DNA from 3 places in the Paraburkholderia sp. CNPSo 3281 genome. Region 1 is predicted to be linked to each of the others. Evidence: riboswitches for the same ligand, from Rfam matches in the RefSeq annotation. Region 1 holds a riboswitch; each other region holds the start of a gene.
The links. Region 1 has a riboswitch for cobalamin ahead of M3I56_RS07240 (TonB-dependent receptor domain-containing protein). Riboswitches for the same ligand answer to the same signal wherever they lie in the genome.
Positions count from the first base shown of each region.

Region 2: linked by a shared signal. The riboswitch ahead of cobW (cobalamin biosynthesis protein CobW) and the one ahead of M3I56_RS07240 (TonB-dependent receptor domain-containing protein) in region 1 are both predicted to bind cobalamin.
Region 3: linked by a shared signal. The riboswitch ahead of cobG (precorrin-3B synthase) and the one ahead of M3I56_RS07240 (TonB-dependent receptor domain-containing protein) in region 1 are both predicted to bind cobalamin.

Region 1 covers NZ_JAMBPS010000004.1:280,715-287,469, forward strand. The annotation lists gene M3I56_RS07235 (glutamine cyclotransferase) at 1-339, shown strand, start outside; gene M3I56_RS07240 (TonB-dependent receptor domain-containing protein) at 388-2,334, opposite strand; cobalamin riboswitch at 2,437-2,619, opposite strand; cobalamin riboswitch at 2,710-2,844, shown strand; gene M3I56_RS07245 (porin) at 3,093-4,187, shown strand; gene M3I56_RS07250 (phosphatase PAP2 family protein) at 4,248-6,209, opposite strand; gene M3I56_RS07255 (MFS transporter) at 6,369-6,755, opposite strand, start outside.
Region 2 covers NZ_JAMBPS010000020.1:31,409-38,163, forward strand. The annotation lists gene M3I56_RS20310 (DUF4136 domain-containing protein) at 1-418, shown strand, start outside; gene M3I56_RS20315 (VOC family protein) at 518-898, shown strand; gene bluB (5,6-dimethylbenzimidazole synthase) at 906-1,598, opposite strand; gene M3I56_RS20325 (cobyrinate a,c-diamide synthase) at 1,582-2,892, opposite strand; gene cobO (cob(I)yrinic acid a,c-diamide adenosyltransferase) at 2,897-3,499, opposite strand; gene M3I56_RS20335 (cobalamin biosynthesis protein) at 3,496-4,146, opposite strand; cobalamin riboswitch at 4,132-4,402, shown strand; gene cobW (cobalamin biosynthesis protein CobW) at 4,616-5,707, shown strand; gene cobN (cobaltochelatase subunit CobN) at 5,735-6,755, shown strand, end outside.
Region 3 covers NZ_JAMBPS010000020.1:47,791-54,545, forward strand. The annotation lists gene M3I56_RS20375 (precorrin-2 C(20)-methyltransferase) at 1-32, opposite strand, end outside; gene M3I56_RS20380 (precorrin-8X methylmutase) at 33-659, opposite strand; gene cobG (precorrin-3B synthase) at 652-2,037, opposite strand; cobalamin riboswitch at 2,133-2,321, opposite strand; gene cbiE (precorrin-6y C5,15-methyltransferase (decarboxylating) subunit CbiE) at 2,440-3,666, shown strand; gene M3I56_RS20395 (cobalt-precorrin-6A reductase) at 3,663-4,388, shown strand; gene cobM (precorrin-4 C(11)-methyltransferase) at 4,403-5,134, shown strand; gene M3I56_RS20405 (MarR family winged helix-turn-helix transcriptional regulator) at 5,137-5,583, opposite strand; gene M3I56_RS20410 (hypothetical protein) at 5,688-6,053, shown strand; gene M3I56_RS20415 (glutathione S-transferase family protein) at 6,068-6,685, shown strand; gene M3I56_RS20420 (sodium:solute symporter) at 6,747-6,755, opposite strand, start outside.

The sequences.
Region 1 (6,755 bases):
GCTTGGGCGGACGGCACGCTTTGGGTCGGGGTGTATCGCGAACGCAAGATCCATCAGGTCGATCCGCAGACCGGGGCGATTTTGCGCACGCTCGAATCGAGCCGCTTCGTCACGGGCGTGACGTGGGTGGACGGCGAGCTGTGGCACGGCACCTGGGAAGGCGACGAGAGCGACTTGCGGCGTATCGATCCGGGCACGGGCGAAGTGCTGGAACAACTCGACATGCCGCCCGGCACCGCCGTTTCGGGGCTGGAGTCCGATGGCGGCGAGCAGTTTTTCTGTGGCGGCGGCAACAGCGGGAAGATTCGCGCTGTGCGGCGGCCGAAGCGCGAGGGCTAGGCGAGCGGGCGTGGGAGAAGCTCAAGCGCACCCGCTTGCATGCAACGCTCAGAACGTATAGGTGGCCTTGCCGAACGCCGTGCGCCCCAGCGTGTTGTACCCGTAGGCGCTCACGTACTGCCGGTTGAACACGTTCGAAAGCGTGGCCGAAAGCGCGAGATGCGCGTTGACCTTGTACGACGCGCGCAGGCTCACCGTCGTCCACGAAGGCAGGTAGATCGTGTTGAGCTGGTCGTCGAACGTCGAGCCGTTATACAACAGCGAAACGCCGGTGCTGAGCGCGTGGAGCTGGAACTCGTCCCACGTGTGATCCACGCTCAGGCTCACCGTCTGGCGCGGGCGGCGATTGAGCCAGGTCTGGTCGGTCACGTCCTGCGGATTCAGAATCCCCACCGTGAGGCTCACCGGCGTGGACTTGCCGAGCGTGCCCTTGTACGAGAGGTCGAGCCCCTGTATGTGCGCGCGGCCCACGTTCACGGGCAGGAAAGTCTGCGAGTTGTACGTGATGAGATCGTGCACGCGCGTGTCGTACACGGCTGCCGTGAACGTGCCGATCGACGTGGTGGCATCGAGCGCGGCTTCGACCGAGTCGCTGCGCTCGGGCAGCAGGTTGGGGTTCGAGTAGCCCGGATAGTAAAGGTCGTTGAACGTCGGCAGGCGGAACGCATTGCCGTACGAAACGCGCGCCGTATAGACCGGCGTGACCGCCCACGAAAGCGCGACGTTGCCCGTATTCACCGATTGCCCTTGCACGATTTCGTGTCGCCCCGCCAGAAACAGCGTGAGGGGTCCGAGCGTGGTGGACTGATGCATCGACACGGCCGAATCGTTGCGCGCGGGCAGTCCGCCCGGCACATCCACCGGCAGGAATGCCATCTCGCGCGTGTAGTCGTAAGCGAACTTGGTCTCGCCGTCGAGCGGTATGCCGAAGAGCATGTGGCCCCTTTCCTGATGCGTCATCGACGTGGAAGTGGAAAAGCGCGTCGAGTCGATCTCGTCGGTCGGGATAGTCGGGTCGTTCGAATAGAGGAACTGACGGTCCGTCGCGTAGCCCACGGACTGGTCGAACTGGGTGGTCGGCGTGATGTCGAGGTGGAACGCGAGGCCGGTCGTGAGCTGGGTGTCGCGCTGGCGGTCGTTGCCTCCCGCGTTGTCGTACGAGAGATCGGAGCGGTGGTAGAGCGCGAAGGTCGAGATCGACCAGTTGTCGTGCGCGTAGCCGAGGCGTGCGTCCAGGTTCTGCGCGTGGTACGGGTTGCGGCCGTCTTCGTGGCCGTAAGCCCAGGGCTGCGTCGCGTCGATGCCCGCCGTGTTGTAGTCGTGCAGGCCCAGCGAGTAGGTGAGGCCGCTCAATGCGGAAAGCGGCCCTGTCGAGCCGATCGTGCCCGAGGTGCGCACCTGCGTGTCGAAGGTCTTGTTCGAGCCGCCGCCGAACGAGACGATGGTCTGGTTCGGCTGGTTCGACGCATGGCGCGTGAAGAGCTGCACGACGCCGCCCATGGCATCCGCGCCGAACGAGGCGGCCGCGGGCCCCGAGATCACCTCGACGCGGTCGAACGAGGCGGTCGCCAGATCGGCCCATTCGGCCGTGCCCGTGGTGACGGAGCCCACGCGTATACCGTCGATGAACACGGCCACCTGGTCAGCCGACGAGCCGCGGATGCTCACCCCCGTGTACGACCCCGGGCCGCCGGTCTGCGAGACGGTGACACCCGGCAGCGTGGCGAGCGCCTGCGCGATGCCGGGGTCGACGGGGGAGACGCGGTCGAGGTCTTCGCGCGTGAGCACCTGGGTGGTCGCGTAGCGCTGGTCGAACGATTGCGGCAGATGCTGCGTGTCGCCCACGACGAGGATATTGGGCAGGGTGGTGTCGCCGCCGGCTTGCTGCTGCGTCTCGGTGGACGATGAATTGGCGGCGTCGGCGTCGGCAGCATGCGCGGTTTGCCACGCACAGGCGAGCGCAGCGGAGGTCAATACGAATTGGCGAAACTTCATGATGCGGTGGCTGGAAACAGCTCCTGAAATACGGGCTGTCCGGGCAACGGGCGATCGCCGCGTGGGCGGTGCTTGCGCATTGGGGATCCCCGCCCGCTGCGGCTGCTGGACTCGGCTGATGGCAGGTCTCCTGGCTCGCGGGTCGACATCCGTTGCCGGCCTTCCCGGTTTCCCAGTGGCACGCTCTGGCATGGACTCGCCGCTTACAGTTGCGGGGGCAGCCGCAGTCTTGCACTGCGTTCCCTTTTGATCCCGTCGCCGGGAACCATCAGCGCGCAAGGGTAATGGCCGCGCATTCGTCGCGTCAACCTTTGACGAACGTCGTGTGGCGAAAACACCCGGTTTGGCCACTCCCGCAACTTACGCTATCCTTGCAGCTGTTTTTCGCGCGTAGGCGCTGCACGAGCGAAATGCAGCAGGGAAGCCGGTGGGAAGCCGGCGCGGTCGCGCCACTGTGACTGGCTGTCAATCGAGCCAGAAGTCAGACCTCGCTGCGTTTATTTCACGACTCATTCCAGGGCGCGTAACCCAAGGAGCCGTCAATGCACACCCGCCTACCTTAGAAAGGCGGCCCAATCCGGTCGCCACCACTGGCCGCGATGCGGCGATAGACCGCTCACGGACCGCCATGCGTTCGCCGTTCAAAAGCACCGCTGGATATTGACGGATTAACGAGGACGTCGGGGCACCTCGCCGCATCGATCGAGGGTTGACGGCGCTCGTCCATGCATTCTTTACAAGCACAAACAAGAAGACTCATGAACAAGCACATTCTGGCCGTCCTTGGCGGCGCGGCTTTGGCATTCACAGGCGCTGGCGCCTCGGCGCAGCAGGTCACGTTGTACGGTGAGATCGACGCTAGCGTCGACTATGTCAGCGACGTTGGCGGCCACACCCAGTATCGCGCAGGCTCGGGCCTTATCGACGGCAGTTTTTGGGGCCTGCAGGGCAGCGAGGATCTCGGCGGCGGCAACGCCGCGATCTTTCGCCTCGAGCGCGGCTTCTCGGTCACGTCTGGCGAAGCCTTCAACGACCATCCGTTTTACGTTGGTTTGCAATCCGAACGATTTGGCACGATCACGCTGGGCCGCCAGTACGACACGATGCACGACTACTTCGCCCCGTTCACGCTGACGGGCGGCACGGGCGGCACGGCATTCGCGCATCCGTTCGACAACGACAATGCCAACAATTCGTGGCTCGCCTCGAACGCCGTGAAGTTCGCGAGCGCCACGTACGGTGGTTTCAGCGCCGGCGCGATGTACGCGTTTTCGAACGCGGCGGGCCGCTTCGCGCAGAACCGCGCCTACGGCTTCGGCGCGCACTACGAGGGTGGTCCGTTCAGCGCCGGTGTGGCATGGATGCACATCGACGGACGCGGCGCCTCTTCGGTAGGTGCGTACGATACGTCGGTGCTGCCGGGCGCGGGCCTCGTGCCGACCGAGGTCGCGGTGCAGCGCGAAGACACCATCGGCGCGGGCATGAGCTACGTGCTCGGCGACGTGACGCTCGGCGCGGCCTGGTCACGTTCCATTCATACCGGCGTGAGCGAGGCCGACGGCGGTGCGCCACTGCCCTCGATCGCCTTCAGCAACTACGAAGTGAATGCGCTTTGGCAGGTCACGCCCGCGTTCTCGCTGGCGGGCATGTATGCCTATACGGGCGCGACCTCCGCGCATTGGCATCAAGGCGCGCTGCAGGCCGACTATCAGCTGTCGAAGCGCACGGACGTGTATACCGAGGCGATCTATCAGCGCGCGTCGTCCGGTGCGTTCGCGATGATCAACACCTGCGACCCGTCGGGCGGCCGCAACCAGGTGCTCGTGGCGGCGGGCATCCGGCATCGCTTCTGACGCACACACAAAGCGGCCCCGAACCCTTGCGATTCGGGGCCGTTATACCGCGTGGCTAGATCACGAAGCCGAAAGCTTCACTGCAACGCCGGTCGAAGAATAAACGGGGGTGGCCTTGAAGCCATCCACCGTGACCGTCGCGAATTTCACCGATGCGCCGCTGCCGTCGATCACGTCGATCGAGTCGCCCGCTTTCGGCGTATAGCCGTTCACGAACTTCACATGCAGCGTGCCGCCCGCCACCGTGAGCTGGCCGCCCACGCGCAGGCGTCCGCCGCCGTTGCCGTCGATGTCGAGTTCGAGCGTCGTGCCGTCGAGTTGCGTGTATTTGCCCGTCACCGTCAACGGCGCGCTCGTCGCCACGGTCACGCGGCCGCCGGACCCGACGTACACGTCGCCGTTGCCGAAGGCCGTGGTCGACGCTGCGCAGAGCACGCCGCCGCTCACCTGCGAGCCGCCCGTGTAACTGTTGTTGCCCGCGAGCGTGAGCGTGCCGCTGCCCTGCAGTGTGAGCTTGCCCGAGCCGGCGATGTCGTTGCGCCAGCTGTCGGCGGCATTGAACCCACCCTGGGTTGCGTCCATCGCCACGATCACGTTGCCGTTGAACGTGCCATAACCATCTGCGGCACTAAACATGTTCAGACGGCCCCATCCTTCGGCGTCGTCCATGACCGGATAGCCCGAGACGACTTCGGTCGTCTTCAGCACGACGCGGCGCTGGCCGGCGCTCAGGTATGGGAAGCGCGTTTCGAGCAGCACCTCGGCACCCTTGGGCACGACGGGCGGCGCCTCGGTCGATTCAATCTGGCTGAAACCGAACGTCATGCGGCGCGCGAATTCCGACTTGTTGGTCGCATAGTCGGCGAAGCGGTCGGTCGCGGTCGTGGCCGAATGCGCGAAGGCGGGGAAGGTCGTGGCGCTCGTGCCGGTGGCCTGTTCGAGCGCGCTGTGCGCCTGCGCGTAGGCCGCGCTCTTGAGCGTGGCGTTGGCGGGGTCGTAGAGATTCGCGGCGGTGGCGGCCAGCGCGAACATGCGGCCGCCGATTACATCGAGCGGCGAATGCATGCCCGCGAGAATACGGTTTTCGCCGAGTTCGAGGCCGCGGCTCGCCATTTCCTGGTAACGCTCGGGCACGAGATACGCCATCGTCATCGCGTCGCGCATGGCTTCGGCTTCGTGGCCGCTGATGAAGCCGCCATCCGTCGAAGGCGTCGTGCTGATGGCCGGCACGAGCGTGGGATCGACCACGACGCTCGTGCTCCAGCGGAACGGTCGCGCGTATTTGTAGAAGCGCTTGGCGGGCTCGGTGGAAGCGTTGTTGCCCATCGTGTTGAGCAGGTCGACCACCTTGCCGAAGGTCGCGTTGCTCGTGCTGCCTACGCCCGTGTTGTTGCCCGAGTCGTTGTAGAGCGTCGTGGTTGCGTCCGCGGGAATCGACGTGATGCTCGTGGTTTGCTGGGCAGCCGAGCGCCAGGCGGCGGTGAGCGGCCCCATGCCGTCGGTCACGCTGTAGCCCTTGCCGCGCCGGTCGTCGTAGTAGGCCGCATCGGCCTGCGCCTGGCTGCGCTGGGTCGTCGCGGTCACGACGTACTGGATGTTCGCGTTCAGCGCCGTGCTGTTGAGGATCGTGCCGTTGGGCGTGCCGTCGGTGGGGACGCCCGTCCACGTCGACTGCACGACCGCGGGGAACGTGCCGTTGGCAGGCGCGGAAACGCCCGCGTCCACGAGCAGCGTGAGCGGCTGCCAGAGATCGAGAAAGCGCGCCACCACGCGCACGCCCGCATTGGTCGCGAGCGTGGCGTAACGCGCGTCGCCGCGCTGGTTGGTCGCGATATTGTCGACGAAAGCAGGTACGTCGGGAATCGGCGCGTTGTCCACGAAGCCGGGGTCGGTGGGCGGCGCGGGAATGGCGGCAGTGGTGGCGGGATCGCTATTGCCGCCTCCACAGGCGGTCAGCGCGGCAATGCTGGTAAGCACTGCCAGGTAGAGCGGCAGCGCAATTCGGTGGCGTGATGCGGGCATGCTGAGGGCTCCGTCGTCGTGGTGGATGCGGTGTGGTTATTCCTGACTGACGGCGGCGAATTATGCTTACCCTCGATTACTCCCTAATTACTAATTTATTACGCTGATGTTAAACGGTAACGGAATTGAAGTACGGGTGAAATATGATTCGCCGTTCATTTACTGCCGCGCCTCGAGATAGCCGACCCGTACGGGCGGCACGAACCACGCGAGACAGAGGCCGGCTAGCGCGGCCACGGCAGCGACGATGAGGCCCATGTGGATCGAATCCACGAGTGCGCTGCGCGCCGAATTCATCATCGCGTCGCCGGCATGGCCGGCGCTCACGAGGCGGCCGATCAGCGCGGCCTGGTCGGCCCGGTCCACGAGGAGTTCGGGACTCGCAAACGACTTGAACCATTGCGTCGCCTGATACGAGTCGAGCGAGCGATTTACGCCCATCGTGTAAATATGCCCGAGCAGCGCGCCCGTCATCGCCGTGCCCAGCATGCCGCCGAATGTGCGCAGCGATTGCAGCATCGCCGTGGCGGCGCCGAGATGGTCGCG
Region 2 (6,755 bases), on a different contig from region 1:
GCAGCGCGGCTTCAAGGCAGGCGCGCCCGAGGCGGCGCGCTATCTCGTCTCGGTGGCGTGGGACACGCATCCCGCCGAGGTGAAAGTCGTGGACGCCGGCTGCGGCGCCGGCTGCGCGCCGGCCGAGGGGCCGTCGTTGCCGTGGTTCGGGCGGCCCTACGTGCATACGTTGACGCTGCGTTTCTTCGCGTTGCCCGATGGTGGCGAGGTCTACAAGGTGAGCGCCGTGAAGCGCGACCGCAACGCCGATGCACGCGAGGCCGTGCCGTACCTCGTGGCGGGCGCACTGGCGCGGCTGCCGTACGCGGGCGCGCCGCAATGGCGCGTCAAGCTGAAGGGGCCGGCCAACGCCGGCACGGCGGATCACGCGCCGGGCATACCGGAAGTGCTCTCCGTCTCACCCGTCAATCCGCAGTAGTTCAGGGCAACTTTCCCCAGGCCGCGTCGAACGCGAAGGCGTTATGCTGGCTCCAGAATCTGGCGCAACGGTTGCGCGCAGACATCACGGGAGTCGCTCATGTTCGATCACATTGGATTGCGCGTGCCGGATCTCGCACGCAGCGTGCGTTTTTACGAGGCGCTGCTCGCGCCGCTAGGCGTCGTGGTGTGTATGCGCGACGACACCTACGCGGGGCTCGGCCAGCCGGGCGAGCCCAAACTCTGGCTGCACGCCGTCTCCGCCGACGCCGCGCTCGCGCCGCGCGGCGTGCATGTGGCGTTCGCGGCGGCGAACCGCGCGGCGGTCGTTGGTTTCTATGAAGCGGGCCTGCGCGCAGGCGCGAAAGACAATGGCGAACCCGGCCTGCGTGCCGACTACAGTCCCGACTATTACGCAGCATTCCTGATCGATCCCGACGGCAACAACGTCGAGGCCGTCTGCTACGCGCGCGAAGCGTAAGCGGGCGTCAGGCGCCAGGCGTGGCATCCGGCGCCGCCGCGGGCACGCTGGCCGCCTCGTCCTGCGGCCAGCGGTTTTCGAACACGCATTCGCCAAGCGGCTTGCGTTCCGCCCATTTCTCCATTTCGAGCATCGGCTGCGGGTAGAATGCGTCGACCTGACCCACGCAGAGTATCGCCACCGGCTTGGCGCCGGGCGGCATGGCGAGCAGGGCGCGCACCTCGTCGACGTCGAAGATCGACACCCAGCCCATGCCGAGCCCTTCGGCGCGGGCCGCGAGCCACATGTTCTGGATCGCGCACGCCACCGAGGCGAGGTCCATCTCGGGCAGCGTGCGGCGGCCGAAGACGTGGGCTTCGCGGCGATCCATCAGCGCGACCACGAGCACCTCGGCGCAATCGCGCATGCCTTCCACCTTGAGCTTCATGAACTCGTCGCGGCGTTTGCCCAGCGCATCGGCGGTTGCAATGCGTTCGCGCTCGACTGTCGCGTGAAGTTGCTCGCGCAGCGAATGGTCCGTGATGCGCACGATCCGCCACGGCTGCATGAAGCCTACGCTCGGCGCGTGATGCGCGGCGTCGAGCAGGCGCGCGAGCGTCGCGGGATCGATCGGGCCCGGTGCGAAGTGCCGCATGTCGCGGCGCTCGTAAATCGCGCGGTAGACCGCCGCGCGTTCGGCTTCGTCAAAGGGCTGTGCCATGAAAGAGTGCGGCCGCGAAAGCCGGGTTGGAGGGCCAGTAAGCGTGCATATAGGTGGCCGTGATCGAGCCGTGCCGGTACAGCGCCTCGCCGGGCGCGCCAGTTTGTGCGTGGTGTGCCGTGAGCGCGGGCGCCAGCGGCGTGGCCATGCGCGAGTAGTGAAACGTGTGGCCGCGCAGCGCGCCATGCGCGCCGTCGAACTGCTGCATGCCGAGCGCCGCGAAGCGCTTTTGCATGACCGCAACGCCTGGTAGCAGGCCGAGCATCGGCGTGCACGTGCCTTCTACGTCGGTCAGGGCATCGAGCAGATAGAGCATGCCGCCACATTCGGCGACGAGCGGTTTGCCCGCAGATACATGCGCGCGCAACGAATTCGCGCTCTGCGTATTGTGCGCGAGCGTCGAAGCATGTAGCTCGGGATAGCCGCCCGGCAGAAAGATCGCCTCTGCGCCGGCGGGTGCGGGCTCGTTCGCGAGCGGCGAGAAGTAACTCACGTTCGCGCCCAGCGATTCGAGCAACGCGACGTTCGCCGGATAGAGAAACGAGAACGCGGCGTCGCGGGCAACGGCGATATGATGGCCTTCGAGCTGGCGCGCAATCGTTTCGTCATGCGAAGGATCGGAGAATGTCACCGCAGGCGGCAATTCGACGAGCGCGGTTTGCGCGAGCGCGTCCGCGGCGCGTTCGATGCGCGCGTCGAGGTCGTCGATCTCCGCCGCCTGATGCAGACCGAGATGACGGTCGGGCAGCGCCATCGTTGCTTCGCTCGCGACGTGCCCGAGCCAGCGCACGTCGGCGGGCAATGCCTCCTGCAGCATTTGCGCGTGACGCGCTGAGCCCACGCGGTTCGCCAGCACGCCATGAAACGGCACGTCCGGCCGAAAACGCGCGAGACCGAACGCGATCGCGCCGAAGGTCTGGGCCATCGACTTCGCGCTGACGATGGCGGCCACCGGCACGCCGAACGCGGTCGCGAGATCGGCGCTGCTCGGCGTGCCGTCGAACAGGCCCATCACGCCTTCGATGAGGATCAGGTCGGCTTCGCGCGCGGCCTGCGCGAGCAGGGCGCGGCACGCCTCTTTGCCCACCATCCACAGGTCGAGCGAGAGCACCGGCGCGCCGCTCGCGCGTGCGAGGATCATCGGGTCGAGAAAATCCGGCCCAGTCTTGAAGACGCGCACGCGTCGGCCCGCGCGCCGGTGCAGGCGCGCGAGGCCAGCCGTGAGCGTGGTCTTGCCCTGACCCGACGCGGGCGCGCTGATGAAGAGCGCGGGGCAGGCAAAGGTTGCGCTCATGCGCTTAAAACTCCACGCCCTTTTGCGCTTTCACGCCTTGCTCGCGATACGGATGCTTCACGAGGCGCATTTCCGTGACGAGGTCTGCGGCTTCGATCAGGGCGTCGGGGGCATGGCGGCCCGTCACGACCACGTGCACGTGCGGCGCGCGCGACGCGATCACACCGAGCACTTCGTCGAGCGGCAGGTACTCGTATTTGAGCACCGTGTTGAGTTCGTCGAGGATCACCATGGCGTACTCGCCGCTCTCGATCATGCGCTTCGCTTCGTCCCAGCCCTTGCGCGCGGTGGCGATGTCGCCGTCGCGATTCTGCGTGTTCCAGGTGTAGCCGTCGCCCATCGTCACGAAATCGCAGTGCGCAACGCTGCCGAGAAAATCACGTTCGGCCGTGTGCAGCGCGCCCTTGATGAACTGCACGACGCCAAGCTTCATGCCGTGGCCGAGCATGCGCACCGCCATGCCGAACGCGGCCGTGCTCTTGCCCTTGCCGTTGCCGGTGTTGACGATCAGCAGGCCCTTTTCGTGCGTCGCGGCGGCCTGCTTCTTCTCGTGGCCTTCGCGGCGGCGTTGCGTCATGCGTTGGTGCGATTCGGGATCGGTTTTCATCGTCGGGAGTGGGTTGGTTGCGGCGCCTTCGCGTCCGCGTTTGCGTGGTTTGGCAGAAAGCCTGCGATTGCGACCGTCACACCGTCGAGCGCCAGCTTGCCGCGCACGAGCGGAGCGCCGCCCGCTGCAAGACGCGCGCAGGGTTCGCACACGCCGTCCACGCCGAACTGCGCTTGCGCGGCTGCGGAGGGCGCCGCCCGTGTGGGCGTCGCGGCGAGTTGCTCGCGCGTGTACGTTTGCAGCGGCAGCGCATGTGCGGCGCAAAACGCTTGCAAGGCGGGTTCGCCGGCTTTGGCGTCGAGCGTTGCCACAGCCGTTACGCTGTCGAGCGGCCACGCGCCGAGCGCGGCGCGCACCGCGGCTTCGATCTGCGCGAGTGTCACGCCGCGCCGGCAGCCGATGCCGAGCGCGAGCGGCGGCACGCGCTGCATGGGTTCCAGCGTGGCTTCGAATGAGGCTGCGCGCGAGGCGCGATTTTCGGCAGGATTCACGGCGAGAGCGTCGATCGAAGGCTGATCGCAGAGGCAAAACGAGCAAAAGAGTCGCGTTCCGGCCGGCGCCGGATGCGCGCTACGATAGCACACGCGTTTGCGGCTTCCCACGCCTTCCTTGACGCGCAGGCCCCCCGCGCCTACACTCGCACGCACTCTGGTGCTCGCGTGCGCGACTCATAATGCGCGCGCAGTTAAACGGGAATCAGGGAGCCATCCCGCCTCGGGCATGGCCAACCTGAACTGCACCCGCAACGGTACAACGAGCGCGGCGTTCGCACGAATGCCGCAAACCGCTTCCATGCTTTACGCAGTCCACGCCACTGTGCAAGACGGCCGCAAGGCCACTCGCGCGGGAAGGCGAAGCGGTGTCTCGTCAGTCCGGATACCGGCCAGATACGTGGGATTCGCGCTGCGGGGATGCGGTGCCGGATCCGTGATTTTCATGCGTCAGCTGGGCGTGGCCCGGGTGCGTTTCTGGTCGTTCGTCCCCTGCAGGTTGTTGAATCGTTACGCGTGACAGCGTCTCCACGGATACGCGCGTGAGCGCAACACGACACCCGCACGAACGGCAGGCGCGACGCACCATGCCCCTCGATCCGGCCTGGCGCCGAAGGAGCACTTCATGCAAATGCGCAAGATTCCGGTCACGATCGTGACGGGCTTTCTCGGCAGCGGTAAAACCACGCTGCTGCGTCACATTCTTCAGCACGCGGGCGGCCTGCGCGTCGCGGTCATCGTCAACGAATTCGGCGAACTCGGCATCGACGGCGAAATTCTGCGTGGCTGCGGCATTGGCTGCGACGAAAACGGCAACGAAACCGAAGGGCAGCTCTACGAACTCGCGAACGGCTGCCTCTGCTGCACCGTGCAGGAAGAGTTCTTCCCCGTGATGGAGAAACTGCTCGAACGCCGGGGCGATGTCGATCACGTGCTGATCGAAACCTCGGGTCTCGCGCTGCCCAAGCCGCTCGTGCAGGCGTTCAACTGGCCGTCGATCCGCAACGCGTTCACCGTCGATGCGGTCGTGACCGTGGTGGACGGCCCTGCCGCTGCGAGCGGCCAGTTCGCCGAAAATCCCCAGGCCGTGGACGCGCAGCGCCGCGCCGACCCGAATCTCGATCACGAATCGCCGCTGCATGAGCTGTTCGAAGACCAGCTTTCGGCCGCCGACCTCGTCATTCTCAACAAGACCGATCTGCTCGACGAGGCGGGCCAGGACGCGCTCATCGCCGAGCTGCGCGAAGAGCTGCCGCCGCAAGTGAAGATCGTGCGCGCGCAGCACGGCAAGCTCGATCTGCATACGCTGCTCGGGCTCGAGGCGGCCTCCGAGGAGAGCATTCATCTGCGGCACGACCATCACGGCTCCGCCGACGATCCCGATCATCACCATGACGAGTTCGACTCGGTTGTGGTGTCAGGCAATGCCGCTTCGCGCGAGACCGTGATCGAGGCGCTGCAACAACTCGTCGATGCGCACACGATCTATCGCGTGAAGGGCTTTGCCGCGTTGCCGGGCGCGCCGATGCGCCTCGTGATTCAAGGCGTGGGCCGCCGCTTCGACAGCTATTTCGACCGCCGCTGGAACACGCAGGAAAGCGCGGCGCAGCCGCTGGCGAGCCGCTTCGTGCTGATCGGCGAGGACCTCGATGGCGCGACGCTGCAAGCGGCCTTCGACGCCGCATTGGCGAACGTGCAGACCGCGGCCGCGAAGTGAACGTGCCGAGCTAGACGAGGCCGTCCCATGCATTTGCTGCGCACCACGCCCGGCGGTTTCGTCGACGACACGCAGGGCGTTATCCGTATCGACCAGCAGCCCGCCGAGATCGTCGTGCTCAGTTCGGCGGACACGACGCTCGCGCTGCTGGCGAGCGTCGTGCCGCGCTTGCCCGCAGGTTTTCCCAGCGTGCGGCTCGCGAACGTCACGTATCTGCGCCAGCCCGCGTCGGTGGACTTCTACGTCGAAGACGTCCTGCAGCACGCGCGCGTGGTGGTGGTCGATCATCTGGGCGGCGAAACATACTGGCCTTATGGCATCGAGCAGGTCGTCTCGCTCGCCGAGCGCCGCGGGCAACTGCTCGCGATGTTTTCCGGCGACTTGCAGGAAGACCCCAATCTCATCGCGAAGAGCCGCGCCGAGCCCGAGTTTTGCCGCTTGCTGTGGCGTTATCTGCGCGAAGGCGGCGCGGCCAACGCCGAGTCGTTCCTGCGTGCGCTCGCGTGGCGGGCATTCGACTGGGGCAGCGAGCCTGCGCCGCCCGTCGCGCTGCCGGCCGCCGCGCTCTATTGCCCGCAGCGCGACGTCGCGACCATCGACGAATGGCGCGCGCGCTGGCAACCCGGCGCGCCGGTCGTCGCGCTGCTGTTTTACAAGGCGCATCTGCAGGCGGCGAACACCGCCGCGTTCGATGCCCTCATCGCCGCGCTGCTCACGCGCGGCATGAACCCGCTGCCGCTTGCGATCACGTCGCTCAAGGACACCTTGAGCCGCGACGTGCTCGATCAACTGGCGGCCGAGCACGACGTCTCACTCGTGCTGAATACCACCGCATTCGCGGCTTCGTCGCTCGACGACCCCGAACCGATCGCGCTGGCCGGCGACGCGCCTGTGCTCCAGGTGATCCTGAGCGGCGGCAATCGCGAAGACTGGGTGAAGGACAATCACGGCCTGAATTCGCGCGACATCGCCATGCATATCGCGCTGCCCGAAGTAGATGGCCGCGTGATTACGCGCGCGATCAGCTTCAAGGGCCTCGCGTACCACT
Region 3 (6,755 bases), on a different contig from region 1:
CCAATGCCGTGCAGACGTCCTTTGCGGATCATTTATTCGGTCTCCGAAGCGAGTGCGTTGACGGCGGCGGCGGCCATCGCGCTGCCGCCGCGGCGGCCGTGCACGACGACGAAGGGCACGCCATGACTTTCGGCTGTGAGCTGCGCCTTGGACTCGGCCGCGCCGACGAAGCCCACGGGAAAGCCGAGGATCAGCGCGGGGCGCGGTGCGCCGGCGGCGATCATGTCGAGCAGATAAAAGAGCGCGGTAGGCGCATTGCCGATCGCAACGACGCTGCCTGCAAGGTGCGGCCGCCACAGTTCGAGCGCGGCTGCCGAGCGCGTGTTGCCGATCTCGCGCGCGAGATCCGGTACGGCGGGATCGTCGAGCGTGCAGATCACGGCGTTGTTCGCGGGCAGGCGCGCGCGCGTCACGCCATTGGCGACCATTTTCGCGTCGCAGAGAATCGGCGCGCCGCCCGCGAGCGCGTTGCGGCCCGCCGTGCCCGCGCCTGCGGAAAACGCGAGGTCGGCGGCCACGTCGACCATGCCGCATGCGTGAATCACGCGTACGGTGAGTTTTTCGAGGTCGGCGGGAATGCGCGAGAGGTCGGCTTCGGCACGGATCGTCGCGAACGACTCGCGATAGATCGCCTGGCCGTCGCGGATGTAATCAGACATCTTGGGTACTCCGGGGCTGCTGCGCGAGTGCAAGGGCAGCGGCTTCGATCGTCAGGTTGCGCGCGACGAGCTGGCCGAAGCCGCTTTGCGTATCGTCGCGCTGGTACAGGTCGTAGTGGTCCGGTGCGCTGGCGAGCAACGTGAACGGCGCGCAATGCGCGGCCGCGCAGGAGCGCTCGCAGCCGCTCAGGTGGGCTTCGGCGCCGGGCGGCAGCAGGGCGGCGAGGCGCTGTGCGTCGGCTTTCGTGTCCGCGTGGCTGTTTGCGCATCCCGTCGAGCCCGTGCACGCGATCAGGCGTGCAAGCGGGTTGGCGCGCGAGACGATGAGGCCGAGCGCGTGCAGCCGTTCGAGCGCGGCGGGCATGGCGTGAGCGGGCACGTTGGGCAGCAGCACGCCTTGCCATGGCGTCACACGCAGCGTCGCATCGCCTGAGTCTTCAGCGAGCGCGGCTAGTGCGCGCAGCGTTTGCGCGTCGATACGGCCGAGCGAGGGCTGCGCGCCCACATAGCCGCTGCCGTCGGCGTGCAGGGCGTGCGCGCCGAGGCGCAAGTCGGCGGGACTCGCGGCGCGGCGCCATGCGTGCAGGGCGGCGTCGTCACGCATCAGCGCGCATTCGCCATGCTGTTGCGCGCGCTGCAGCAGCGCGTCGAGCGAGTGAGCGGCCAGCACGTCGCGCATGCGTGTTGCGTCTACTGCGGCGAGATCGAGGAACGCATGCAGCAGCGCGCGCATCGATGCGCAAACGTCCCCGGCCGCGAGCGTGCCGACTGGCTGCGCCGTGGGGCAACCCGCGAGGCCCACCGCGAAGCGCACCGTTGCGCCATGCGGCAGCGCGGCGAGCCAGATGTCGTGCGGATGCTCGAGCATCGCCAGACGTTCGCCGCCGTCCAGTTGCAGCGCGAACTTGGGCGAGAGCGCGGCGAAACGCGGCTCGCGCTGCATCATGTCGATGAGCGCGGCGGCGAGTTCCGTCGTATCGCACAACGCGTTAGGGTCAAGGCCCGCGAGCGGGCTCAGCATCACGTTGCGCAGTTCGTCGGCGGCGCACGCGCGCTCGACCGGGCTCGCGGCGTCGATGCCAGCGGGGCCGAGGCCAGCGCTGATCAGCGTGGCGCTCAACGCCGCTTCCTCGCCGGCGCGCACGCCGCGAATCTGCACGTTCGCGCGATTGGTCAGTTCGAGCACGCCGCTTGCATGCGTCAACGCGGCGCCCGCGAGGGCGCGCGCACGCGCGGCGCTCAGCACGCCGCCAGGCAGGCGGATGCGGCACAGGCCGCCGTCGCGTGCCGCGACTACGCGTACGAGCCCCGGGCACGCCGAGGGGCGGAGCACGGCCAATGCAGCAGCGGGCGAGACGGGCTTCGTTTCGTGTTTCAAGGGAATACCGGGTAAGCATCGCGCTGGTGCGGCGCGCTGCCCGCACGGCAGGCGGGAAACGGCAGCGGTATCGGTACACCCCGCCCGATATGGGTTCGCGCAAACATTCGGCCGGCAGGTCTCCTGGCTCGCAGGTCGTCGACCGCATCGGCCTTCCCGGTAAAACCAGTGGCTCGGGTGGATGCGGTCTCGCTGCTCACAGTCGCGGGGGCGGCCACAGCTTGCTGTGTTCCCTTTCTGCGATCCGGAGTTAGTGCTTCAGCGCTTACTCCGGTCTCACGCAAAGTTGCCTTAACGGCGCCGGCGGACACGGTATTATGCCCGTTTTCACGCGTGCTCCGCCCCACGATGGGGCTCAGGGCCCGCGGCGGTGTAGAGAAACAGGTAAAGGCGGGAGAACGAATGCTGGGCACGCAGGCATGGCTGACGGTGGTGGGCATCGGCGACGATGGCTACGCGGGGCTCGGGCGCGACGCGCGGCGCGCGCTGTTCGACGCGGCCATCGTGACGGGCGGCGAGCGCCATCTCGCGATGCTGCCCTCGCGCGTGCGTGCGCGGCGCGAAGCGTGGCCGCAGCCGTTCAGCGTGGAGGCGCTGCTTGCGTTCCGCGAGTCGAATCTGTCCGTATGCGTGCTTGCGAGCGGCGACCCCATGCTGTTCGGCGTGGGCGCGATGCTCGCGCGCCGCGTGGCGCCCGGTGAAATGCGCGTGCTGCCCGCGCCGTCGTCGCTCTCGCTCGCGGCGGCGCGCAGGGGGTGGGCGTTGCAGGATACGGCGATGGTCTCGCTCGTCGGCCGTCCGCTCGATGCGCTGCGCCGCCATCTCTACGGGCGCTCGCGCGTGCTCGCGTTGAGCGCGGATGGGCGCACGCCCGCGGCGCTTGCCGCGTTGCTCGCCGAAGCGGGCTTCGGCGCCACGCGTCTTGCCGTATTCGAGCATCTGGGCGGCCCGCTCGAGCGCCGCATTGAAGGCCGCGCCGATGCGTGGCACGTCAAAGAAGCCGCGGCACTCAATCTGGTCGCGTTCGAATGCGAAAGCGATAGTGTGCAGACGCCCGCGCGCGGCTGGACGCTCACGCCCGGCCTTCCCGACGATGCCTACCGCCACGATGGTCAGATCACGAAGCGCGACGTGCGCGCACTCACGCTCGCGCGTCTCGCGCCGACGCCCGGCGCGCTGCTTTGGGACGTGGGCGCCGGCAGCGGCTCGATCGGCATCGAGTGGATGCGCTCGCACGCCGCCTGCCGCGCGATCGCGATCGAGGCGCACGCCGAGCGTCAACGTTTCATCGAGCACAATCGCGCGGCGTTGGGCGTGCCGGGTTTGCAACTCGTCGCGGGCCGCGCGCCCGACGCGCTCGCAGGACTTGCCGCGCCCGACGCGGTCTTCATCGGCGGCGGCGTGACCGTACCCGGCGTGCTGGACGCGTGCTGGGCGGCGCTAGCGAGCGGCGGGCGGCTCGTCGCGAACGCGGTAACATTGCAGAGCGAAGCGGCACTCGTGGCATGGCGCGCGCAGCACGGCGGCACGCTCACGCGCATCGGCATCGGCGAGGCGCAGCCGCTGGGCGGCTTCGATACCTGGCGTCAGGCCTTGCCTGTCACGCTTTACGAGGCCGTCAAGCCGTGACGGTGCGCATCCTGCTGCTCGGCGGCACCGGCGATGCGCTGGCGATCGCGCGCACGCTCGGCCCGCAGCACGTGTACTCGCTCGCGGGCCTTGGCCGCGTGCCCGCCGATCTCGTCTGCGCGGTGCGCGTGGGCGGCTTTGGCGGGGCAGAAGGGCTCGCGCGCTTTCTCGCCGACGAAAACATCGCACTCGTTTTCGACGCCACGCATCCCTATGCCGCGCAGATCAGCGCCAATGCGGCGCGCGTGTGCGCTGCGGCACAGGTGCCGTACTGGGCGCTGCGGCGTGCGCCGTGGCAGCCGCAGCCCGGCGACGACTGGCGCATGGTGAGCGGCTGGGCCGGCGTAGTCGAAGCGATCGTGCCGTTCGCGCGCCCGCTCTTCACGCTCGGGCGCGAGCCGCTTGCGCATCTGAACGAAGTGCCGCCGCAGCAGCACTGGACGATCCGTTGCCTCGAAGCGCATCCCGGCCCTGCCCGCGCTCGCGTCATCGATGCGCGCGGGCCGTTCACAGCCGTTGGCGAGCGCGCGCTCTTTACCGAAGCGCGCATCGACGTCGTGGTCAGCAAGAACAGCGGCGGCGGCGCGACCGAAGCGAAGCTCGCCGTCGCGCGCGAAATGGGCTTGCCTGTGGTGATGATGCAGCGGCCGCCGCTGCCCGCAGCGCAACGTGAATTCACGTCGGCGCAAGCGGCAACCGACGCGCTCGCGAACCCTATTTAGCGGAGTTTCCACGTATGACCGTTTTCTTTATCGGCGCGGGTCCGGGCGATCCTGAACTGATCACCGTGAAGGGCCAGCGCCTCGTGCGCAGCTGCCCCGTCATTCTCTACGCGGGCTCGCTCGTGCCGCCCGCCGTGCTGGAAGGCCACCGCGCGCACAAGGTGGTGGACACGGCGCCGCTCACGCTCGACGAGATCGTTGCGCTGCTCGAAAGCGCGCATGCCCAGGGCTTCGACGTGGCGCGCGTGCATTCGGGCGACCCGTCGCTCTATGGCGCAATCGGCGAGCAGATACGGCGGCTGCGTCTACTTGGTATTCCTTATGAAGTCGTGCCCGGCGTGACCGCGACCGCTGCGTGCGCGGCGGCGCTCGGCAGCGAACTTACGCTGCCCGGCATTTCGCAGACGCTCATCCTTACGCGCTACGCCACGAAAACGTCGATGCCCGAAGGCGAGCAGCTAGCCGACCTCGCGCGTCACAAAGCGACGCTCGCGATTCACCTGGGCGTGCGCCATATCGCGCGCATCGTCGAGGAATTGCGGCCGCACTATGGCGAGGATTGCCCGGTCGCGGTGATCTATCGCGTGAGCTGGCCCGACGAGGAACGCGTGACGGGCACGCTAGCGGATATCGCGCAGAAGGTGCTGGCCACGGATATCGAGCGTACGGCGCTGATTCTCGTGGGGCGCGTGCTCGCGGCGGAGGGATTTGCGGATTCGACGCTGTATGGGGCGCAGAAGCGCTAGGGCTACGAAAGCGCGCGCAAGTGCGCCCGCAGCTTGTCCACCTCGCCATCGGCAAACTCCTTTTCGATTTCCTCATGCGTTTGCTGCCATAGCGGAAACGCCGCGTTGAGCAGCCGATGCCCCTCGTCGGTGAGGCTCAGCAAACGGCTGCGCTTGTCTTCCGGGTCCTGCTCGATCACGACGAGGCCGCGCCGCTCCAGTGGCTTGAGCGCGGCCGTGAGCGTGGTGCGATCCATGGCCAGCAGCGACGCCACGTCTTTCATGCCGGGCGGATGCGGACGGTTCAGCGACATCAGCAGTGAAAATTGCCCGTTCGTGAGATCGAGCGGACGCAGCACGTCGTCGAAAATGCGCGCGAGATTGCGTGCCGCCCGCTGCATATGCAAACACAGGCAGCAATCGCGCACCAATAGCGTGGTTTCGAAGGGAAGTTTCTTTGCACGTGCCATGTTGCAATTATGTTGATATCAACCTATGCTGTCAAGGCCGGATGGGCGACATGCCGTTGCTCCCGTTTTTCAGACCAGCAACCAGACCAGCAGTTGGAGGACACATGAGCGATCAGAAACTGTTTCTCGCTGTTTTTCTCGGTACCAAAGACAACGCACGCATGAAGGGTTGGGCGGCGCTTTCCGAAGCGGATCGACACGCAAAGGAAAAGGAGGGCATTGCGGCCTGGCACGCGTGGGTCGAAAAGCACAAGGCATCGATCGTCGATATGGGCGGGCCGCTTGGCAAGACCAAGTCGATTGGCGAGCATGGCATTGCGGATACGTCTAACGCGCTAACGGGCTATACCGTGCTGCGTGCCGCATCGCACGAAGAGGCTGCGAAGCTGTTCGAAGGGCACCCGCATTTTTCGATTTTCCCGGGCGAGGGCGTCGAACTGATGCCGGTTCTGCCGATTCCCGGTGTCTGAACGGAGGCCCCGTCATGAAACTCTACGGTTTTGCCGGCACCCGTTCGCAACGCGCGCTATGGGGCCTCAAGGAAGTCGATGCCGATTTCGAATTCATCTCGGTCAATCTGCTCGAAGGCGAGCACAGGCGGCCCGAATACCTGCGCATCAATCCCGCGGGCAAGGTGCCCGTGCTGATCGACGGCGACCGCGTGATTCCCGAATCGGCTGCCATCGTGCTGTATCTCGCGGATAAATACCCGGAGAAAGTGCTATTGCCCGCGGATCTCGACGAGCGGGCACAGGCGTATCGCTGGACCCTGTTCGCGGTCACCGAACTGGAACAGCCGCTTTGGAGAATCACACGGCATTCGTTCCTTTATCCGCCGGAAAAGCGCAGTCCGGCCGATATCGAACTCGCGCGGGAGGACTTCAGGGCCATGGCCGCGGTGCTCGAGAAGCACCTCGAAGGACGCGAGTTCATCGTCGGCAACAAGCTTTCGGTCGCCGACTGCGTGACGGTTTATCTGATGGACTGGGCCAACGAAGTGCATCTGCTGGACGGCTTCCCGCGCTTGCAGGCGTATCTCGATCGCCTCTACGCGCGCCCCGAGGCGCCGCAGCGCATAGCCGAGGCGCGCAAGGCCGCGTAAATGGAAAACGGCCCAATCGGATCGCGCCGAATGGGCCGCCTCGTTACCGCGTTATGCAATGTCAATGCGC